Regions from separate parts of the Bacillus sp. F9_6S_D1_P_5 genome, predicted to be linked through region 2. Evidence: a T-box and tRNA genes for the amino acid it is inferred to sense, from the RefSeq annotation. Region 2 holds a T-box; the other holds one or more tRNA genes.
The links. The T-box of region 2 lies ahead of ileS (isoleucine--tRNA ligase). A T-box ahead of a tRNA ligase gene usually reads a tRNA of that ligase, here a tRNA-Ile.

Region 1 (12,013 bases), on a different contig from region 2:
TTTTTTGCCGATATAAATGACATGGTAACCTTCAGCTTTCTTTGCTTCAATAAGGTCATGTGTTTTTGTAACATCTGGGCAAGTGGCATCGATTGTTGTTAAACCTTTTTCTTTTGCACGTTGTTTAACTTCTGGAGAAACACCATGTGCAGTGAAAATAACAGTACCAGAATCGATTTTATCTAAAATGTCTAATCGACTTGGTCCGTCTAATGTAATGATGCCATCTTCTTCGAATGCATCTGTTACATGTTTGTTGTGAACAATCATACCTAAAATATAAATAGGTCTTGGTAATGATGTATCTAATGCGGCGTTACGTGCAATAACCATCGCGTCCACAACACCGTAGCAATAACCACGAGGGGAAATTTTAACAATTTTCATATGAGTAATCCTCTCCTTCTAAACAAGGGATACTTTTGTGCATAGTCTTTTACATTATAAAGGAGGAGTGAATAGAAAACAAAGGATTGTTACACATATAGTTTTGGTTTTGTTGCTATTTTTTGAACAGGCTCCTCCCTTAATTCTTTTTCTATGACTGGCTCAATCACTATTTTTTTTCTTTTTCTTTTTTTTTGTGGAGGAGGCGGAGTTGCTACCTCAACCTTTTCTGTTATGTCTTCAGCCTGATTTTCAGTTGAATCTTCTTCCGTACTTTTGCCAGAGGTGAGGATTTTAACAATGCTTGGTAGGTTACGCATAATAGGACCGTACTGTTCGACGACAGGACTTACAGATTGAACGACTTGGGATACTTTTTCGATATTGTTTATCATATTAGTTGGATTCGAAATTAAATTTGCAAAAAAACTGCCGATGCCGCTACTGGATGCTGCTGTAGTTGCTGCACCGCCGCGCGTTTCGTTTGATTCGTACATTTGAGGGGGAATCATTTGCTCTGGATGCTGCTGCATGTATGGTTGATATTGCTGTTGGTATTGCTGCGGGTATTGCTGTGAGTATTGTTGTTGGTATTGCTGTTGGTAATGCTGTCGATATTGGGGTGGTGGTTGCTGTTGCTGGTGCATCATTGGCGGTGCTCCTTCCATTTGTCGATAAGGCGGAACCATTTGCATGTAAGGTTGGGTTGGATCGTGTTTTTTAAAGAGTTTAGCAAGGAACCCTTTCTTTTTTTGTGCCATCGGTGGTAGTTGTGGAATTGGATATGGTGTATAAGGTTGCTGTCCTTGATTCGGATACATTTGTCTTGCGGGAGATTTTGGAAACATGTGAGAAATCCTCCTTTCTTCAGTTAGGTATATACACATACAATATGCAATAAGGGGGAAGAAGGTTAGTTTTTGAAGGAAAAACCTAAACTAAAGATGGATTTTACTTGTAGATTTCGATATAATGTAGACTTGACTGATTTGTGCGCGCAGTAGAAATTTAGAAAGAAGGTGTAACTTATGACACAACAAACTTTTACACAGTATGATTTTAAACCATTTTTAATAGATGCAGTTCGTGAACTACGCTTTACAGAGCCGACAGGAATTCAACAGAAAATTTTCCCAGTCGTGAAAAAAGGTGTAAGTGTAATTGGACAATCCCAAACAGGTTCTGGGAAAACACATGCATACTTACTTCCTACATTGAACAGAATTAATGCAAGTCGTGAAGAAGTACAACTTGTTATTACAGCGCCTACTCGTGAGTTAGCACAACAAATTTACGAAGAAATCGTGAAATTAACAAAGTTCTGTGCGGAAGATCAAATGATTACAGCACGTTGTTTAATTGGTGGAACTGATAAACAACGCTCAATTGAAAAGTTGAAAAAACAACCTCATATTGTAGTTGGAACACCAGGACGTATTAAGGACTTAGTAGAAGAACAAGCACTATTTGTTCATAAAGCAAATACGATTATTGTCGATGAAGCAGACTTAATGCTTGATATGGGATTCATTCATGATGTAGACAAAATTGCAGCACGCATGCCTAAAAACTTGCAAATGCTAGTTTTCTCTGCAACAATTCCTCAAAAACTAAAACCGTTTCTGAAGAAATATATGGAGAATCCAGAGCATATTCATATTAATCCAAAACAAGTTGCGGCTGGAAATATTGAGCATTATTTAGTACCTTCTAAACATCGAAACAAAATCGATTTAGTGAACAAAATGTTGCTACAATTTAAACCATATTTAGCAGTTGTTTTCACGAATACGAAAAAGATGGCGGATCAGGTTGCTGACGGATTAATGGAACGTGGCTTAAAAGTTGGACGAATTCACGGTGATTTATCACCACGTGATCGTAAAAAAATGATGAAACAAATTCGTGACCTTGAATTCCAATATATTGTTGCAACTGACTTAGCAGCACGTGGTATCGATATTGAAGGAATTAGTCATGTTATTAACTACGAACTTCCATCAGATTTAGATTTCTTCGTTCACCGCGTTGGAAGAACAGCACGTGCAGGACATTCAGGTATTGCAGTGACGATTTATGATCCAGCAAACGAAGAAGCGTTAGATAGTTTAGAAAAACAACGTCATATTGAGTTCAAACATGTAGATTTACGTGGAGATGAGTGGGCGGATTTAGGTGAACGCCGTCGTCGTAAGAGCCGTAAGAAACCAAATGATGAACTTGACGTTATGGCAACGAAAGTTATTAAAAAGCCGAAAAAAGTAAAACCAAACTATAAACGTAAACTTGCAACAGAACGTGACAAAGTGAAGAAAAAATATAGCAATAAAAAAAGATAAGGGGAGCCCCCTTATCTTTTTTTATCCGGCTATTTGCGGGATAATAATTAGTGGAGAATGGAAAAAACAATTCGCTACATATTTCTACAAATTATGCTATCATTATATCTATTGTATATTGAAGAGGTGATTGTATGTTAAAGATTGGATCTCATGTTTCCATGAGTGGTAAGAAAATGTTATTAGCAGCAAGTGAAGAGGCTGTTTCATACGGTGCAACAACGTTTATGATTTATACAGGTGCACCGCAAAATACAAGAAGAAAACCAATTGAAGAGTTGAATATAGAAGCAGGAAGAAAACATATGGAGCTAAACGGTATTGAGGAAATTATCGTACATGCACCATATATTATTAATGTCGGGAATACGACGAAGCCAGAAACATTCCAATTAGGTGTAGACTTCCTTCGCATGGAAATTGAAAGAACATCGGGATTAGGTGTAGCGAAACAAATCGTTCTTCACCCAGGTGCGCACGTTGGGGCAGGAGCGGATGCTGGTATTCAACAAATTATTAAAGGGTTGAATGAAGTATTAACGCCAGATCAGACGGTTAACATCGCGTTAGAAACGATGGCAGGTAAAGGGACAGAATGCGGTCGTAGCTTTGAAGAAATTGCAAAGATTATTGACGGTGTAAAATATAATGAAAAACTATCCGTATGCTTTGATACGTGCCATACGCACGATGCAGGATACGATATCGTAAATGACTTTGACGGTGTATTAAACGAATTTGATAAGATTGTTGGTATTGATCGTTTACAAGTACTTCATATTAATGATAGTAAAAATGTACGCGGCGCAGGAAAGGACCGTCATGAAAATATCGGTTTCGGTCATATCGGTTATAAAGCGTTGCATCATATTGTACATCATCCACAGTTAATGCACGTACCAAAAATTCTTGAAACGCCATATGTAGGTGAAGATAAAAAAGATAAGAAGCCGCCATATAAATTAGAAATCGAAATGTTGAAAAATGGTACTTTTGATGAAGGAATTCTTGAGAAAATTAAAGCGCAATAAGCAATAAGGAGGGGATTTCCCCCTCCTTATTTTAGTAGTTGCTGAAATAAAGTATTTACTTGTTGGGCAGTAGCAGGGGAGGTTACTTTTGCTATTTGTTTTAAGAGCTCTAGTCGTTCGTCATTATCGTAAATATTAATATTCTTTCCTTTCATAAGTCCAACAATTTGATCAGCTTGTGCAGTCGTAATAGAAACCTCATACTCTTTACTATATTTCAATAACTCTTTTGTAGAAATATGATTTAATTTTTTATTTACAAGTTGTTTAATGAGATTCATCGAGTTATCCTCCTTCACTCGTTCTTCTATCGAAATATATGAGTACGTAGCTTGTACATATTCGTATAGAGTTTCTTTTTTCATGAGAAAAAGAAGCGTATGTTATAATATAAGGACAAAACTATAGAAAAAGAGTATAAGGAGGACTTATGGAGCAGAAGCAACATCGAAAAGAAAGTGTTATCCATCTTATTTATCGTTTAGTTATGATTATTTTTGGGGCAGCATGCGCAGCGGTAGCGATTGAATTATTCTTAATGCCAAATAAAATTATTGATGGTGGAATTATTGGTATTTCTCTTATATTAGATTATCTTACTCCTAATATTTGGTGGTTAAGTTTCTCTACTTTAGTCGTTATTCTCAATATCCCATTTATGTATTCGGGTTATAAGCAAATCGGAAAAACATTCATGTTATCTTCGGCATTCGGTATTGTAGCTTTAGCGTTTATTGAATCAACGTTACATGCTGTTCCGCCATTTACAACAGAACCGATTTTAGCGACAGTGTTTGGTGGTCTTATTTTAGGTCTTGGTGTAGGGCTCGTTATTCGTCACGGTGGATCAATGGACGGGACAGAAATTATGGGTATTTTATTAACGAAGAAATTACCTTTCTCCGTTGGCGAATTTGTAATGTTTGTGAACTTGTTTATTTTTGCATGGGCAGCATTTGTATTTGGTGTGGAACAAGCTATGTATTCTGTTATGACGTACTATATCGCATTCAAAACAATTGATACAGTCATTCAAGGTTTAGATGAAACGAAAGCAGTTTTAATTGTATCAGATCAATATAAGGAAGTATCAAATGCGATTTTGCATCGTCTTGGTCGTGGAACGACAAAGCTTGTAGCGAAAGGCGGTTACACGGATAAAGAAAAAGAAGTGATTTATGCAGTTGTAACGCGTCTAGAAGTCACAAAGCTGAAATCAATTGTATATGAAATTGATGCGAATGCGTTTGTTACAATTATGAGTACACAAGAGACAAATGGTGGTAAGTTTAAATCGGCTATTCACTAAGAAATGTATTCAGTAACAGCCTTCGCTAATCGGCAATCGGATGGACTCATTTCATTAAGGTTTCACTTTATAGGAATATTTTTCGAAAGCAGAGAATTTTTCTCTGCTTTTTGTTATAATAATAAGGTTTCTTGAAAAAATAGATATATTTTAGGCAGATTGGTTTACAACTATAATAAGCTATACTATAATTCAAATAGATATAAATCGGAATCATTCTGAATTAAAATAGGTGAGATGCTATGAATAATATATTAGAAATAGAAGGATTGTCATTTCGATATGAAGATCGAAATGTGTTAGAAGATATTAACTTGCAAGTTCCGAAGGGAGCTTTTTTAGGTTTAGTTGGACCAAATGGTTCTGGGAAATCAACGTTGCTAAAATGTTTATTAGGTGTTTTAAAGCCAAAACAGGGAAGTATTCGTTTGTTTGGTATTGATAGTAAGAAGTTTAAAGAATGGAACAAAGTTGGTTATGTGTCGCAAAAGGCGAATAGCTTTAATTCTGGTTTTCCGGCAACTGTGTTTGAAGTTGTGTCAATGGGACTCGTTTCGAAAAAAGGGCTGTTTCGCTTTTTCACGAAAAGCGATAAGGAAAAAGTAGAAAAAGCAATTGCTGATGTAGGGATGAGTGAGTTTCAAGGGCGTAATATCGGAGAACTTTCTGGTGGACAACAACAGCGTGTATTTATTGCTCGTGCGCTCGTTAGTGATCCTGAATTACTTATTTTGGACGAGCCTACTGTTGGAATCGATGTGAAGAATGTAGAAAGTTTTTATGAGATATTAGAGGATTTAAACAAAAGGTTAGGAATCACATTAATTCTCGTTACGCATGATATGGGAGCTGTTACTGAGAAAGTAACACATGTTGCATGCTTAAACCAACATCTACATTTCCATGGAAATGTAGAGAAGTTCCGAGAGTTAGAAGATGCGGAAATGTCCGTCTTATATGGACATCATGTTCATCGTTTAGAACACGAGCATGAGCATCACGGGAGGGTATAATGATACAAGATTTTTTACAATATGACTTTTTACGTAACTCTTTATATGCAGGGATTTTAATAGGATTTGTTGCGCCGCTTATCGGTGTATTTGTTGTCATTCGTCGTATGTCGCTTATTGCAGATGCATTAAGCCACGTGACATTATCGGGTATTGCTGCAAGTTTACTACTAGAAAAAACAATTTTCACAGGGGGATTTTTAAATCCGTTATATATGGGAATGGTTTTTTCTATTGGTGGGGCGTTACTAATTGAAAAATTACGTACTGTATATAAACATTATCAAGAATTAGCAATTCCGATTATTCTTTCAGCAGGAATGGGGATTGGCGTTATTTTTATATCACTTGCAAATGGATTTAACACAGATTTATTTAGTTATTTATTTGGGAGTGTAAGTGCTGTAACAAGTACAGATTTAATCATTATTGGCATTGTAGCAATTGTTGTTATTGTAACGATTACTTTATTATACAAAGAGTTATTTTTACTATCGTTTGATGAGGAATACGCTGTATCAACTGGTTTGAGTGCAAAGTGGATTCACTTTATTTTCATTATATTGGTTGCTCTTGTCATTGCAGTATCAATGCGTGTAGTAGGGGTTCTTCTCGTATCATCATTAATGACATTACCAGTTGCAGCAAGTATTCGTATTGCAAATGGATTTAAACAAACAATTTTCTTTTCCATTTTATTTGGTGAAATTGCAGTAATTGGTGGAATGTTTGCTTCATATCAACTTAATCTAGCACCAGGTGGTACAATTGTTATGATAGCAGTTCTTATTTTAATTGGTGCGATTTTATGGAAGAAGAAAAAAACTGCATAAAGTAGGGATAGATATGAATCTAACAGAAGCTTTACGCCTAATGAAAGATAAAGGATACAAACATACTGGGAAAAGGGAAGAAATGCTCAGGTTATTTGCAGCTCACAATCGTTATTTAACGGCGAAAGACGTTTTAGAGCATATGAAGGATGATTATCCAGGTCTTAGCTTTGATACGATTTATCGTAACTTAACGGTGTTTGCTGAAATCGGTGTTTTAGAACAAACAGAATTAAACGGTGAAAAACATTTTCGTTTTACATGTTCTATTATGGAACATCATCATCATTTTATTTGTTTAGATTGCGGAGGGACGAAAGAGATTACTTCCTGCCCGATGGATTTTATGAATAAAGATTTTAAGGGTTATGAAGTAACTGGTCATAAGTTTGAAATATACGGCCGTTGTCCAAAATGTGCAAAGTAAAAGCTCGTCAGTTATGTAACTGACGAGCTTTTTTACGTAGAAAAGAAGGTTGCTCACAAATATTGTGGCAACCTTCTTTTTATTGTTCTTGTGTTTCTTTTTCTTTTTCTCGTTCAGCAGCCATTTCAGCAGCGATTACATCGATTTCTTTTTTCAGTTCTTCTACCATTGTTTCCTCTGGTACTTTACGAACGACTTGCCCTTTACGGAATAATAATCCTTCTCCACGTGCACCAGCAATCCCGATATCAGCTTCACGAGCTTCACCAGGACCGTTTACAGCGCAACCAAGTACTGCAACTTTAATTGGCACTTGCAGTGTAGAAATATATTCTTCTACTTCATTAGCGATGCTAATTAAATCAATTTCAATACGACCGCAAGTTGGACAAGAGATCAGTGTTGCTGCGTTAGATGCAAGACCGAATGACTTTAATAATTCACGCGCAACCTTTACCTCTTCAACTGGATCAGCACTTAATGAAATACGTAGCGTATTTCCGATACCTTTGCTTAAGATTGCACCAAGACCAGCGGCACTCTTTACAGTTCCAGCAAATAATGTTCCGGATTCTGTAATACCTAAATGTAATGGATAATCAAAAGCGCGAGCAGCTTTCTCGTATGCTTCGATTGCTAAGTTAACATCAGAGGCTTTCATTGATACGATAATATCATGGAAATCTAAGTCCTCTAAAATTTTAATATGGTGTAGTGCGCTCTCAACCATACCATCAGCAGTTGGATATCCATACTTCTCTAAAATATGGCGTTCTAATGAACCGGCGTTTACACCGATACGGATTGGAATACCGCGCTCTTTTGCTGCATTTACAACAGCTTCTACTTTATGGCGACGACCAATGTTACCTGGATTGATACGTACTTTATCAATGCCACCTTCAATTGCTTTTAAAGCAAGGCGATAATCAAAATGAATATCAGCAACAAGTGGAATGTTGATTTGTTTTTTAATATCAGCAATAGCATTTGCTGCGCGTTCGTCTGGAACAGCAACACGCACGACTTGACAGCCAGCTTCTTCTAAACGTTTAATTTCAGCAACTGTTGCTTCAACATCATGTGTTTTTGTTGTTGTCATACTTTGTATAATTAATTCATTATTACCGCCAATTGTTAAATTACCGACTTTAACTGGACGTGTTTTTGTACGATGAGTCATTTCATTCACGAATAGATCGCTCTCCTTATAAAAGAAGTTTCTTATTTAGTCCCTTATATCAATGATAGTATACGTGACATAGGGCTATAGAAACCGAAGTGCTCGGTTTCACTTTTACTATTGTATCAGCGCCTTTATGTAATTGACAAGGATTAAGTGATTGCTTATTGATATAACGGGAATTTATAAGACTTTCCAATTTGTATTTTTGTAGCAGATGTACTTTTGTTCAGCTTTTTAAAGTCATCAATTACCTTTTCAATAGAAGGGATTTTTTTCTTGTTAATTTGTTCAGTAATAGAAAGAACTGTCTCACCTGTTTTGACTTCAATTGTTTTATAAGAGACATCTGTTTCTTTTTCTGCTTTGTTCTCTTTCTTTTGTTTTCTATCTGTACTTTCTTGTTTTATCGTTTGGGCTGCAGTTGTTTTTTTATATGAACTTAACATCGGTAAAGTGCCGATTTTTATATCGTAATAAAATATATAACCAAGAACAAGCACGAATAAGAATACACCTAATCTTTTCATATTCTTCACTCCTTTGCTAGGAATATATGCTTGTCCAAAAAAAAAATGCCTATTTAGGCATTTTTTTCGTTATTATTTTTCTTTCGGTTTTGGAACTTCTTTAATCGTTAAGTATAGAACAATTAAAACAACTGCGATATAAATGAATGTTGAACCAGGTACAACAATTTTGAATGAATCCATAATCATAAAGAAGATGGTTGGAATTGTGTAGCTGTAAGCAGTTAACGTCCATACTTGCTTATAAGATAATTTACGTTGACCACTCATAGCAGAACCTATAAACGCAAGTAAAGTAATTCCTAAGAAAGTAATGAACAATTGGAATAGATATACTAATACGCCGATAACAGCTAATAAAATTGGATAGATACTATCGAATACAGAAATGAAATCTTGTAAATCTTTCTTCTCAAGAGATGTCCCTAGTAAATCATTGTAGGAGTATGTTTGCGTTTGGCCATTTCCTATAGAAACTACTTTATCTTTTAAAATAAATAAACCCGTTTTATTTTGGTATTTTTCAATATCTGTTGTATTTGGGTCAAATACGAAAAGAGCATCTCCCTCTTCTTTTTGAATAGGTTCTTCAATATCAGCTTTTAGTTCACCGTTTTCGATTTTAAAATCAGGTAAATCTTTTTCAATTGCTTGATTTACCATAGTAACACTATCTTGAATAAAGCTACCGTAAAAGAATGTTCTTGGAATAGTAGTGATTAGACAAAGTAGCATAATATACAAAATGGTTTTTCCGATTTTTTGAAAACGGAATAGCGCCATATCTTTAGGCGAATATACGCTTTTGACTAATTGGGTAAATATGGACATAGATTCACTTCCTTTATGTATGTATAAAATCATTGTAACGTAGGAATCTAGGGAATCTCAAGATATATTATATTTACATATAGTAGAGATAACTAAATTTCTTTTTATTAATTTTCTTCTTTTAAATGAGAAAAATACAATTGACACTTTTCTTTTCTATATGGTAAATTTATCTTACATTTCTTAAAGAATATATCCGATAGGAATTCCTTTATTTGATGTATTGTTACATACATAATTGTGGACCCTTAGCTCAGCTGGTTAGAGCAGACGGCTCATAACCGTCCGGTCGTAGGTTCGAGTCCTACAGGGTCCATATCCATTTCACATGTTTATTATGTCGGCAGGAAGCTTCCTTGTAGAAGGGAGCTTTTTTTATGAAATATATGAGCATTTTAATTGAAATGAAGTTGGAATTTTGCTACTTTAATGATAGCAAGACAATGTGATTTATTTGTTTGCACCCTATGGCAATTAGGGTAGAATGAAGTTGTATGTCACTTAAGTGGCAATACATAAACTGGGAGGAATATAACAATGGCAAAACACGAATTACCAAATTTACCTTATGCGTATGATGCTTTAGAGCCTCACTTTGACAAAGAAACAATGAACATCCATCATACAAAACACCATAACACGTACATCACAAACTTAAACGCTGCTTTAGAAGGTCATGCAGAATTAGCTGACAAAAGCGTAGAAGAATTAGTTGCAAACTTAAAAGAAGTACCAGAAGCAATCCGTACAGCAGTGCGTAACAATGGTGGCGGACATGCTAACCACACATTCTTCTGGACAATCTTATCTCCAAACGGCGGCGGACAACCAGTAGGTGAACTTGCAACTGCAATTGAAGCGAAATTCGGTAGCTTCGATGCGTTCAAAGAAGAATTCGCAAAAGCTGGCGCAACTCGCTTCGGTTCTGGTTGGGCTTGGTTAGTAGTAAATAATGGTGAGTTAGAAGTAACAAGCACGCCAAACCAAGATTCTCCTCTAACTGAAGGTAAAACTCCAGTTATCGGTTTAGATGTTTGGGAACATGCTTACTACTTAAATTACCAAAACCGTCGTCCAGATTACATCGGTGCATTCTGGAACGTTGTAGATTGGAACGCTGCTGAAAAACGTTACCAAGAAGCAAAATAATTGTAATAACGATAAAAAAGCTAGGAGAATGCTCCTAGCTTTTTTCTATGCTTTCCTTTTACATAATTGGGCTTGTCTTTGGAAGACTAGAACATGAAGTAAAGGAGAGTTGTGTATGAAGTGGAAACATATAATTGGTGACGTTGAAGTGAATCGGGATTTAGTGTTATTGCTCCTTATTGGAGGTTTATACACGCTCGCAATTTCTTTATCGAATACGTTTGTGAACATTTATTTATGGAAACAAACACAAAATTATGTGAATCTTGGCTTGTATAATTTGGCCAGCGTTGTATTACAGCCTCTCACATTTCTTATAGGTGGGAAATTAGCGAAGCGTATTGATCGCTCAATCTTGTTGCGAATAGGCGTAGGCACGTTAGCTATTTTTTTTATCGTTGTTTTAGTAGCGGGGAAAAGCGCTTCTCACTATATTTTATTGATGGGGGCTCTTTTAGGAGTCGGATATGGTTTTTACTGGCTCGCGTTTAACTTATTAACATTTGAGATTACAGAACCAGAAACAAGAGATTTCTTTAACGGATTTCTTGGGCTTCTTACATCCTTCTCTGGCATGATTGGACCGATAGCAGCTGGATACACAATTTCGCGTATGGAAAAATGGAGTGGCTATACGGTCATATTCTTTCTTTCATTAGTGCTATTTGCAATTGCTGTCGTGTTAAGCTTTTTTTTATCCAAGAGAGAATGTGAAGGGCGTTATGAGATTACGCAAGTTTTGAAAGAGCGACGGATTGATAAAAATTGGGGAAGAATTACACGTGCTCATTTTTTCCAAGGATTGAGAGAGGGAACATTTATTTTTGTTATTTCGGTATACGTGTACTTAGCAACCGATAGTGAGCTCGCATTAGGGAAATATAGCTTAGTAAATTCTGCTGTATCATTTGTATGTTACTACTTAGTCGCCCGTATGTTAAAGAAAGAGTGGCGAAAAAAAGCAATTTTACTTGGAGGCAT
Region 2 (12,013 bases):
TATTAAAAACGATTTTAACGGAGAAAGAAGAGTACGGCCAAAATCACTTTGGTTGTGAAAAAACTGTAGTTATCGATTATTCCTCTCCTAATATCGCGAAACCTTTTTCAATGGGGCATTTACGTTCTACAATGATTGGAAATTCACTGAAACATATCGCTGAAAAATGTGGTTATGAAGTTGTAGGAATTAATTATATTGGAGACTGGGGAACACAGTTTGGAAAGTTAATTACCGCCTATAAAAAGTGGGGAAATGAAGAAGTAGTTAAAGAGGATCCAATACGCGAACTATTTAAGTTATATGTTCAATTCCATGAAGAGGTAAAAGGCGACGAAGAACTAGAAGAGGATGGACGCGCTTGGTTTAAGAAATTAGAAGAAAGTGATGAAGAAGCTGTTGAGCTTTGGAATTGGTTCCGTCACGAATCTTTAAAAGAATTTTCTCGTATTTATGAACTTCTCGGTGTTGAATTTACTAATTTTCAAGGAGAAGCTTTTTATAATAATTTGATGGAAGATTTTATTGGGATTTTAGAGGGGCATGATTTGCTTGAAGAGTCAGAAGGTGCGTTAGTCGTTAATTTAGAAGAAGAGGGAATGCCGCCTTGCTTAATTAGAAAATCAGATGGTGCGACGATTTACGCAACGCGTGACTTAACGGCAGCGTTATATCGTCAAAACACATATGCGTTTGATAAAGCGTTATATGTAGTTGGACCGGAACAAAGTCTACACTTCAATCAATTTTTCACGGTATTAAAAAAGCTTGGCTACAATTGGGTTGACGGCATGGAACATGTACCATTTGGATTCATTTTAAAAGATGGTAAGAAAATGTCGACACGTAAAGGAAGAGTTATTTTACTTGAAGAAGTACTTGAAGAAGCAATTGACCTTGCAAAACAAAATATTGAAGAGAAAAATCCAAACTTAAAACAGAAAGAAGAAGTAGCGAAGCAAGTCGGTGTTGGCGCAGTTATCTTCCACGATTTAAAAAACGAGCGTATGCATAATATCGAATTCTCATTAGAAAACATGCTGAAATTTGAAGGTGAAACAGGACCGTATGTACAGTACACACATGCACGTGCGTGCTCTATTTTAAGAAAAGAAAGTGTAGAATTTGAAACGTGTACATTTGCATTAAAAGATGATCATAGCTGGAGCGTCGTAAAATTACTGAATAAATTCCCACAAGTAATTGAAGCAGCCTTCAACAAAAATGAGCCATCAATCATTTCAAAATACGTATTAAATGTAGCACAATCGTTCAATAAATATTACGGAAATGTTCGTATATTGGAAGAGAGCGAAGAGAAAGAAAGCAGACTGGCATTAGTGTTTGCAGTGACAGTTGTATTAAAAGAGGGATTACGTTTACTTGGGATGGATGCTCCTGAGGAGATGTAAAACAAATAGGTATACGTATCATGGTAGATATGTATGCCTATTTGTTTTTATAGAAAATGTGAAAGCAGAAGTTTAATTTTATTAAATCTAAACTTTTTTACATTGGATTCAAGTGTAGGAATGTCCGCATTAAATGGAGAATTGTAATGTCATATATAAAGGAGGCGTTAAACTTGGAAACATACGATTGGAACAGTAAACTAACATACTTAAAAAACACGAGAGATTTATATTACAATGACGATTATGTAAGATTTTTAGTAAATACAGTTTGGAAGATTACTAAGCCAGCACATATCGTTGATTACGGTTGTGGATATGGTTATTTAGGCTTAGTATTAATGCCTTTACTTCCAGAAGGAACAAAGTATACCGGGATTGATAGTGGAGAAACATTATTATCTGAAGCGAGAGAGTTGTTTCGTTTACTTCCATATGAGACAGAATTTCTTGAGGGAGATGCTACAGAGATTGAATTGAACGATACATATGATATAGCAATTTGTCATGCTTTTTTATTACATATGAGTTCGCCAAAAACGATGCTACAAAAAATGATACATTCAATTAAAAAGGGCGGAAAAATAATCTGTTTTGAACCACATTGGATATCAAATATGTCTTCATACTTTTTAAATGAAGAGAATCAATCGGAAATTATTAGGTTAGGAGCTTTGCAAAAGTTATTTGAAAATGACATGCAGAGAAGCGGAAAAGATGGAAATATTGGTATGAAAATACCGATGTTTTTAAGTGAACTAGGAGTAAAAAATATTCAATGTCGAGTAAGTGATAAAGTGAACTTATTAGATTCTAATATGCATCATAATGATAAACAAATATTGTATCACTCATTAAAAGAAGAGGGGATTGCAGGAGATCCAGGTGATAAACAGCAATTTATAGAACGTTTAATGGCTAGAGGATTAACATATGATGATGGGCTAGCCCAATATGAAGCTGAACTCAAATTTTTTAGAGCGTTTCATCTACATTCCTCTTTAGTATATGCTCCGAATATGAAAATTACATTTGGTGACGTAGAATGTTGAAAGATAGCTGTGTGTCGAAGTATGGATTTTTTTGTTGATAAGTTGATATCCACCGTATAATCGCTGATATATTTAAATTATCGCCGATATAATTTTATGTACTGAATTTGGCTTCAAAAAGATAAGACCCGCATGTAACGTTACTCTATTTAATTAAACAAAATACAGAGAAAAACAATCATTTTTACTATATTTTGTTATAAATTAGAATAATATTAAATAATACTATCCATTATAGGATATTTTAGTTGAATACCTACAATATGATGTGTAAAATCTAAGCAAGTAGCAGTGCAAAAAATTATTCGAGGTGAATACATGCTAGATTTTAAGCAGTTAGATGCTTGTTTGAAAGACAAGAGATTTATAGATGGATTACAGGAAATAAATAATGAAATTTCATATATAAAAGAAAAGAATACTTTATCTTATTTGAAGAGTTGGCTTGCTAATATTCCTTCACATAAGGAGTTTGATATATTAATACGTCTTACTGATGAAGGGCTTATGCACCAATACAGTTCATTCCTCATTCGCTACGCTTATAAAAAATTCCCAAATATGAGAACGCTCTCTTTATATTGTGATGAGTTAATTGATGAGCGGAAAATACTTGAAGTAGAACAGTTGTTAAAAGATTCATTAGAAGAGGTAAATAAAGAAGAAATAGAAGTGGATCTTTTAGCGAAAACATATTTTACGTTAGTACGATGTTTGTTAGAAATGAAACGAAATGAAGAAGCGCTTTTTTATATGCAAAAGGCAGAGGAGTATAGTGCACGTGCCGTATTTGATAAATGGGGTTACGTCTATATGCATACAGGTGAATGGGAGAAAGCAGAAGAACAATTTATAGCCGGCATGCAGCATAAAGATTGTGAAGAGTTATCTACTTATTTATTAGCACAGTTATATGCAAATAAAGGGGAACAAAAACGTGCATTACAGCTAATTGATGATGCAATTGTAAAGTTCCCGCAAGTACCATATTTTCATTTTGAAAAGGTGAAATATTTATTAGATTTAGGGAAGTATGAAGAAGTGTTAGACGTAATAGATAACATAAATAATCAGCTTCCTTATCATGCGTATAAAACTTACTTCGTACATTTACGTGCAGAAGCTCTTTACAAAATGAATAAACTTGTAGATTTACAAAAGTTATTAAAAGAAGAAAAAAGTTTAAAAGAGTCTTTATATCATAATTTAGAAAAAAATCCAGATGGCCAAAAGGTTCACTTACCGATAGTTCCCATTGTACAAAAGGATAATTATTGTGTGCCGACAAGTTTAGAAATGATGTTGCAGTTATGGGGAGAAAAACGTACACAAGATGAAATAGCAGAGTTCATTTTTGATATGACGGGCTCGAAGTTTTCAGATACTGTTTCTTATTTGGAAGAATTAGGTTATGAATATCGTTATTTTAAAGGAAATGTGGAAACTTATAAGAAATTACTCGGCGAAGGAATTCCCGTTTTATTAAGTATTGATATTGAGCATGCTTCACATGTGCAAGTGCTAGCTGGGTATGATGATACGTTACAAGCTTTTTATGTTCAAGATCCAAACTTTATCGAACCAGTCATTGTGGAGTATAGTAAGTTACAAGAAAAATATCGTTATACAGGGTGTTTAGCGATTACGTTTGTTCCGAAAGAAAAGAAGGGACAATTATCATTTTTAGATGAGGAAGAACATCATTATTTTAAATCCATTTTTTCTTTAACGGATCATTTAGATGAACAAGATAAAGAGGGGATTCATAAGTTAGTACAATTTTTAAAAGAGACGAGTGATAATCCGAATACGTGGTTGTATACGGTTAAGCACTTAGATGTTGAAGTAGATAACGAGTTTATTATATGTTGTATTGAAAAGTTAATGGAGAAGTTTCCGAAATCAGATTTTGTTAAATTGCATGGTGCACAGTGCTTTATTCGCCTTGAAGAACTAGAAAAAGCTGGGCAAATGCTTGCGGGTGTTGAGAAGAAAAATAATCGTGCTTTATATCATTTAATAAACGGAAGGTATGCTTTTGAGCAGGAAAGTTATATAGAAGCGATTTCAAGTTTTCGTTCCTCGTTACAATTAGACGCGGATCAGCCAATTGCATGGAGTTTTCTCGCTTTATCATATATGTATATCGATCAATCTGAAAAGGCGTTGCAGTTTTCTCAAGTAGCTTTAGAGCGTAGTCCAGAACGATTCACTTTAACGAATCACGGGTTAATATTAATAGATTTAGAAAAATATGAAGAAGCGTATGAAATCTTTAATGATTTGTTAAAGGAATATAAAAATGAAGCACATGTATGGTATGAGCGAGCGAGATGTGCGCATTATTTAGGGAAATTATATTTAGCGATAAAAGGGCTTAAAATAGCAATTCATTTGGATAGTAATGCACCATACATTTATACGAAACTTGCGGAAATATACGAATCTGATTTGAAGGATGAAGAAAGTACGAAAGAAGTTTTATTAAAAGGTATTGAGAATTGTGACGATAAGGCACCTCTATACGTAAAACTCGGTGATTACCATTTCCAAAATGATAGTCTGGAAGAAGCAGAAACATTGTATACTCGTGCTTTGGAAGAAAATCATGATGATGTATACTCTCACTTCGGACTTACGCAAGTTTATATGGCAAGAGAACAATATAAGGAAGCAAAAGAATATATTCTCAGTATTGAAAAACAAATTGAAAAGAGCCAAGATTTCCTTATGAACGCGGGAATGGTTTTATGGGATGCTGAGGTTGAACTTGGTGGAAGTGAAGAAGGATTTAAAGTAGCGTTGTCTAAGTTAGAGAGTGGTATAAAGCAGAGCGAATATAATGTAGCAAGTGCGTTAGATGAATATGTGAATCGAATTAAAGGAACGGTATTTGTACAACGAGGTATAGCATTCTTAAGAACGTTACAGAAAGAAAGAAATGAAGTAAGTGAATACGGCTGTTATACAGGTATTTTATATGAATCTATTGGACAGTACGGCCAAGCGATGAAAAGATATAATAAGGCGATAGAACAAAAGGAAACCGCATTACCGTATTACCGAATTGGTGAAACACTTATGCTATTAGGGCAATTGACGGAAGCGAAACAAGCGTATGAAACATGTTTAGAGCTTGATGGGAATTTCGTCGGTGTACATTTACAACTTGCGGAAATATACGAAAAAGAAGAAAATCGTTCTAAAGAACAAAGTCATATGGTTCAGGCGATGAAAGAAGAGCCGTTGCATATTAATATGGAATATTTGGCACAGCTTTCAGTAGAAATGAATCTACAGGAAGAATTGCTGACTGAGCTAGAACAATTAGCGGACGAAGTACCTGAAATATGGAGATTAGACGCGGTTGCATATGTGTATGGGGCGATGGATGAAATAGATAAAGAACAAGCACAGATTGAATACGCGCTACAATTAGATGGTGAGCATACAGAAGTTCTATATCATTATGCAAAAGTACTAGTGAAAAATAGAAATGCAAAAGCAATTGAAATTGCAATGAAAGTGATACAAAAAGATGCAAATAATGAACGTATATTTGATGTATATGTAAAAGCGATAGAACAACATAAGAAATGGTCTAACATACGAGATTTTCTTCATACACTAAAAGTGAAAAAGGCAGAAAGAAGTATGGCATTTATGTATGCTGCATCTGCGGTTACAGAAAGATGGATTGAACGTCAACAAAGTGAACAGCCGAAGAAATCCATAATTACGAGAGCTTTTTATCGTATGAAAAACCGTGCGAAAGAAATTTCGATTATCACTACAATCATTGATTTATATGAAATTTCGTTAAAGTTAAATCAAAAAAATAGTATGGCAGCACAGCGATTTGCACTATTTTACGAGAATGTGACGATGAACAACGAGGCGATAGATGTATTACAAACATCGTTAGAAAATAAATGGGATTACGATGTAGCGAAGCAGCTTGTAAATCTTTTCATAGAGTGTGAGGAAGAAGATATGTTACGGGATGCTTCAGAATTAACGAAGCAAATGGTTCGAGAATTACCAGATGATTATGATACGCTTCTTTTACAAGCACAAGTATTGTTTAAAGCAGGGGAAGAAAGAAAAGCAGAAAAGATTACCTTACAATTAACGGAGCAAACACCGTTTGTAAATAGAGCGTTTCTTGCTTTAGGAGAAATATATCAAAGTCAAGAACGGTTTGAAGAGGCAATTCATGTATTAGAAAATGCTTCTGTACATCATCCAAATGAAACAGTGATTCTTCTTTCTTTAGCATCTTCATATCATGGTGCCGGCCAAACGCTGAAGGCAGAGAAAATAGCAAATGAAGCATTAAAAATTGATGCGAATGATTTGTTAGAGAGATACGATCGTGCTTGTTATTTAGCACAGTTAAACAGAATGGAAGAGGCGAAAGAAGAGCTTGAAATTGTACTTCATAAGGATGAGTCAGGATTTTTCGCTGAACTTATCGAGGATGATGAAAACTTAGCAGCATTGCGAGAATTAGAAAAGTAATTGTATACGAATAGGAAAAAAGAGTAAAAATATATTTTGAATTAGTTGACAATTTATTGCCCGATGGAATAGAATAGCTTTTAACAAAGTATACAAATCTGAAGACGAGAAAGAGTAAAATAGTGTACTGTTCCCCAGAGAGCCGGTATGTTGCTGAAAGCCGGTGTGCAGACGTTATTTGAAAATCATCTCCGAGGAGCCGAGGCTGAAAGTGAGTAAGCCCGGACGGATGTCTACCGTTACAAAGAACACGTATGATAGTACGTTGCTAAGTGCTATTAGTGAAGAGCTAATAGAATTAGGGTGGTATCGCGGGTAAACCCGTCCCTACTTCATAGGGACGGGTTTTTTGTGTGCTTTAAAATATTCAAAGGAGTGATTGTAGATGAAGAAAGTAGATGTAAAAGAGTCAGCTGTAGGGAGAGAAACACGTATTCGTAAACAGTGGAACGAGCAAAGCATTTTCGAGCAATCAATTCAGAATCGAGAAGGCGCACAATCTTTTGTGTTTTATGAAGGACCACCAACGGCGAACGGACTACCGCATGTAGGTCATGCACTTGGACGAACAATTAAAGATGTAGTAGCAAGATATAAAACGATGGCTGGTTATAAAGTATTAAGAAAAGCGGGATGGGATACACACGGTTTGCCTGTAGAATTAGGTGTTGAGAAGCAACTCGGTATTTCTGGTAAACATGAAATCGAAGAGTATGGAATTGAGCCATTTATTAAGAAGTGTAAAGAGAGTGTATTCACATACGAGAAGCAGTGGCGTGAATTCACTGAAAGTATCGGTTATTGGGTAGATATGGATGATCCATACGTTACGTTAAAGAATCCATATATCGAAAGTGTATGGCATATTTTAGGGACGATTCATGAAAAAGGATTATTGTATAAAGGGCATAGAGTTTCACCATATTGCCCAAGTTGTCAAACTTCACTAAGTTCACATGAGGTTGCACAAGGGTATAAAACAGTAAAAGATTTAAGTGCAACAGTTAAGTTTAAAGTGAAAGATAGTGAAAATGAGTATTTCCTAGGTTGGACAACGACACCTTGGACACTTCCAGCAAATGTTGCGCTCGCTGTACATTCAAATATGGAATACGTGAAAGCGAAACAAGAAGGTTATGTATACATTGTTGCGAAAGAACGTGTACAAGATGTATTAAAAGAAGACTATGAAGTATTATCTGTTCATAAAGGTGAAGAATTAGTAAATACATCTTATATGCCGCCATTTCCAATGAAGGAAGTTACAAATGGTTACCGAGTTATCGCAGCCGATTTTGTCACGGCAGATAGTGGTACAGGACTCGTTCATATCGCTCCAGCATACGGGGAGGACGATTATAGAGTCGTTCAAAGTGAAGGATTGTCATTCTTGCATGTTGTAGACGAGAAAGGCGAGTATACAGAAGCAGTTCCATTTTTGAAAGGTAAATTTGTAAAAGGTTGTGACGTGGATATCGTTCGTTATTTAGCGAAGGAAGGCTTACTATACCATAAAGAAAAGTATGAACATAGTTACCCGCATTGCTGGCGCTGTGATTCACCACTTCTTTATTATGCAGGAGAGAGTTGGTTAATCCGAACAACTGCAATTAAAGATACATTTTTACAGAATAACGATTCTGTTACTTGGTATCCAGACCATATGAAACATGGACGTTTTGGTAAGTTTTTAGAAAATATGGTGGACTGGAATATTAGTCGAAATAGATATTGGGGAACACCATTAAACGTATGGGAATGTGAAAGCTGCGATCATCAATTCGCACCGAAAAGCATTGCTGATTTAAGAAAGCATAGTACGAAAGAAACACCTGAAGATTTAGAATTGCATAAGCCGTATGTAGATGAAGTGCAAGTTAGCTGCGAAAAATGCGGTGGCACAATGAATCGTACTCCTGAAGTAATTGATGTTTGGTTTGATAGTGGTTCCATGCCATTTGCGCAATATCATTATCCGTTTGAAAATAAAGAGTTATTTGAAGAACAGTTTCCAGCGGATGTTATTGCAGAAGGCATTGATCAAACACGCGGATGGTTTTATAGTTTATTAGCAGTATCAGCACTATACACAGGGAAAGTACCTTATAAACGAGTGTTATCACTAGGGCATGTTCTAGACGAAGAAGGACAGAAAATGTCTAAAAGTAAAGGGAATGCACTAGATCCAGTTGATTTAGTAAATCAGTTTGGTGCAGATGCTTTAAGATGGGCGCTACTCGTTGATAGTGCTCCGTGGAATGCGAAGCGTTTTTCTGAAAGAACAGTACTGGAAGCAAAATCTAAATTTGTAGATACGTTAGTCAATGTGTATAGCTTCTACGTTTTATATGCAAATTTAGATGAGTACAATCCGAAAGAAACGTATGATGCAAAGCGGACGAAATTGGATGAATGGGTATTATCAAGATTGCATAGCACAACGAAAAAAGTGAGAACAGCACTTGATGATTATCAATTTACGAATGCAGCTCGTGAAATCGCGTCGCTTGTAGATGAAGTAAGTAACTGGTACGTAAGACGATCACGTAATCGTTTCTGGGAGTCTGGTATGAATGCTGAAAAAGCAGCTGCGTATGAGACACTTTATGAAGTGCTTGTGACAATTAGTAAATTAATTGCACCGTTTACACCGTTTGTCGCTGAAGATATTCATTTGAATTTAACTGGAAGTAGCGTTCATTTAGAGGATTATCCAGTTGTAAATGAATCACTACTTCAGCCGAAATTAGAAGCAGAAATGGATGCTGTTTTACAAGTTGTTGAACTTGGAAGAAGTAACCGTAATCAGCATTCTTTAAAAGTAAAACAGCCGTTAGCAGAACTTGTATTACTAGCACATAATGAAAATGATATGGATTGGGAATCTTATCGTGATATCGTCATGGATGAGTTAAATGTGAAGGCGTTCCATGTTGAACTTGATGAAACGAAATATACGTCCTATCAATTAAAGCTGAATTTCAAAACGGCTGGGCCAAAGTTTGGTAAAAATGTGAATGCAGTAAATGGCTGGCTAAAACAATTATCAAAAGAAGAAGTACAACACTTTGTATCTACAGAAAGAGCAGTTTACGAAGCTACATCGGGAGAAGAAGTAGTGGTAACAGCTGAAGATGTAGTAGTAGAGAAAGTTGCAAAATCAGGATTTTCTAATACGACTAACGGACAATATACAGTTATGTTAGATACAAATGTAACGGAAGAATTGTTACAAGAAGGAGTGGCACGTGAATTTATTCGAGCGGTTCAAGAATATCGTAAACAACTAAATTTACCAGTTAATTTACGAGTCGATATTATTCTTGATACAGAGGAAGAACTAAAGCGAACATTAACGAACCATAAAGATTTATTGGAAGAAAATTTACTCGTTAAGAGATTTGAATTTGGTCATTTAACGAATGAAGACGATGAACTATCTTTAGGTGAGGCGAAAGTTCGAATTAAATTAAGCGCGGCTCATTAAAGAAAAAAGGAAGCTGGAGTCATTCCAACTTCCTTTTTGTATGATGGAAATTTATCCGGCTAATTTCCTCATAATCTGTTCGATAGGTCCTCTAGTAAATGTCTTTCTTTATAGTAAACTAAATAAAATACTGTAGAAATATATTTCTACAGTATTTTTCTCATTGTATACATAAATATTGAGAAAATTTCACTCACCCTAAATCGAAAGGTAATAGAATTGTTTATAGAGAATTACTCGTAGATTCAATTTTTATCCCCCCATTTTGTGGGGAATGATTGCCTAGTGGTAATGGGATAAGGTTGAGCTACTTTATTAGGGGGAGTGGTTCTATGTTTAATAAAAAAATGGTGGCAATGGCGATGACTGTGCCGTTAGTAATGGGGACGATTTCTACGGTTTCGGCATTGGAAAAACAGCAGCAAGTAAAGCTAGAAGCTTATTCGCCGCAGAAAAAAGCAACTGAATATTTAAAAGAAAATGCTGCGCAGTATGGATTAAAAACAGACCTTTCAGACTTACAATATATTTCTACAACAGAAACGTCAGTAGCTTCATATGTTAGGTTCCAGCAAGTTGTGAATGGTGCACCTGTATTTTCAAAACAAATTACAGTTACTCTTAACGGAGAGGGAAAGGGAGTACTTGCTGTTTCTGATTATCAATCCGTTAAAGGTGTGAAGGAAGTAACGACAAAAATTAGTGAAAAAGATGCGATACAAAAATCAATGGCGTATGTTGGAGAGGCAAGTGAGCAAAACTTATGGGCTCCTACAGAGAAAGAATTTGGATATATTGTGGAAGAGGGAATTGCTCGTCCCGTATATAAAGTTGTAGTCCATTCTAATAATCCATTTGGTGCATGGGAAACATTTATTGATGCAGAAAATGGAAAGTTAATTAAAAAGGTTGATATAAACCGAAAAGTAGAAGGAACAGGAAAAGTATTTTTACCTAACCCTGTCGTATCAAGCGGGAGTTTAGCAGGATTAAAAGATAATAACGATGCAGATTCAACTGCGCTAACGAACCAATTGAAGACTGTAACGCTAAAAGGTTTAGATGGGACAGGATTTTTAATTGGAGAGTATGTAACGATTTCTTCAAAAGCAAAAACGAAATCTGCAAATTTACAATTTAACTATACACGCGCAAATGATAGCTTTGAAGATGTTATGTCCTATTATCATATCGATACATTACAGCGTTACATTCAAGGGTTAGGTTTTAAAAATATTAATAATCGCTCTATTAAAGTGAATGTGAATGGAACGACGGCTGATAACTCATTTTATTCTCCAACAACGAAAGCTTTAACTTTCGGTACTGGCGGAGTAGATGATGCAGAAGATGCTGGTATTATCGCACATGAATACGGGCATTCGATTCAAGATAACCAAGTTCCTGGCTTTGGTAGTTCAGCAGAAGGCGGAGCGATGGGAGAAGGATTTGGTGACTTCTTAGGTGCTACGTATGAAGATGCTGTATCGACTACAGGATACGGAAAAGCATGTGTTGGAGAGTGGGATGCGGCGGCTTAT

Region 1: it has a tRNA-Ile gene. The T-box ahead of ileS (isoleucine--tRNA ligase) is inferred to sense a tRNA for this amino acid. The anticodon was not compared.

The regions. Positions count from the first base shown of each region.
Region 1 is NZ_JBTREW010000003.1:179,702-191,714, reverse strand. Features, by position in the region: gene ACUXEY_RS05755 (4-hydroxy-3-methylbut-2-enyl diphosphate reductase) at 1-387, opposite strand, end outside; gene vrrA (VrrA/YqfQ family protein) at 477-1,235, opposite strand; gene ACUXEY_RS05745 (DEAD/DEAH box helicase) at 1,416-2,726, shown strand; gene ACUXEY_RS05740 (deoxyribonuclease IV) at 2,861-3,757, shown strand; gene ACUXEY_RS05735 (DUF2624 domain-containing protein) at 3,784-4,038, opposite strand; gene ACUXEY_RS05730 (YitT family protein) at 4,188-5,066, shown strand; gene ACUXEY_RS05725 (metal ABC transporter ATP-binding protein) at 5,309-6,079, shown strand; gene ACUXEY_RS05720 (metal ABC transporter permease) at 6,079-6,912, shown strand; gene ACUXEY_RS05715 (Fur family transcriptional regulator) at 6,926-7,339, shown strand; gene ispG (flavodoxin-dependent (E)-4-hydroxy-3-methylbut-2-enyl-diphosphate synthase) at 7,419-8,522, opposite strand; gene ACUXEY_RS05705 (hypothetical protein) at 8,687-9,052, opposite strand; gene ACUXEY_RS05700 (DUF1189 domain-containing protein) at 9,125-9,883, opposite strand; tRNA gene ACUXEY_RS05695 (tRNA-Ile) at 10,126-10,199, shown strand; gene sodA (superoxide dismutase [Mn]) at 10,421-11,032, shown strand; gene ACUXEY_RS05685 (MFS transporter) at 11,148-12,013, shown strand, end outside.
Region 2 is NZ_JBTREW010000017.1:45,909-57,921, forward strand. Features, by position in the region: gene argS (arginine--tRNA ligase) at 1-1,412, shown strand, start outside; gene ACUXEY_RS19905 (class I SAM-dependent methyltransferase) at 1,586-2,464, shown strand; gene ACUXEY_RS19910 (tetratricopeptide repeat protein) at 2,783-6,985, shown strand; T-box leader at 7,078-7,317, shown strand; gene ileS (isoleucine--tRNA ligase) at 7,371-10,472, shown strand; gene ACUXEY_RS19920 (M36 family metallopeptidase) at 10,805-12,013, shown strand, end outside.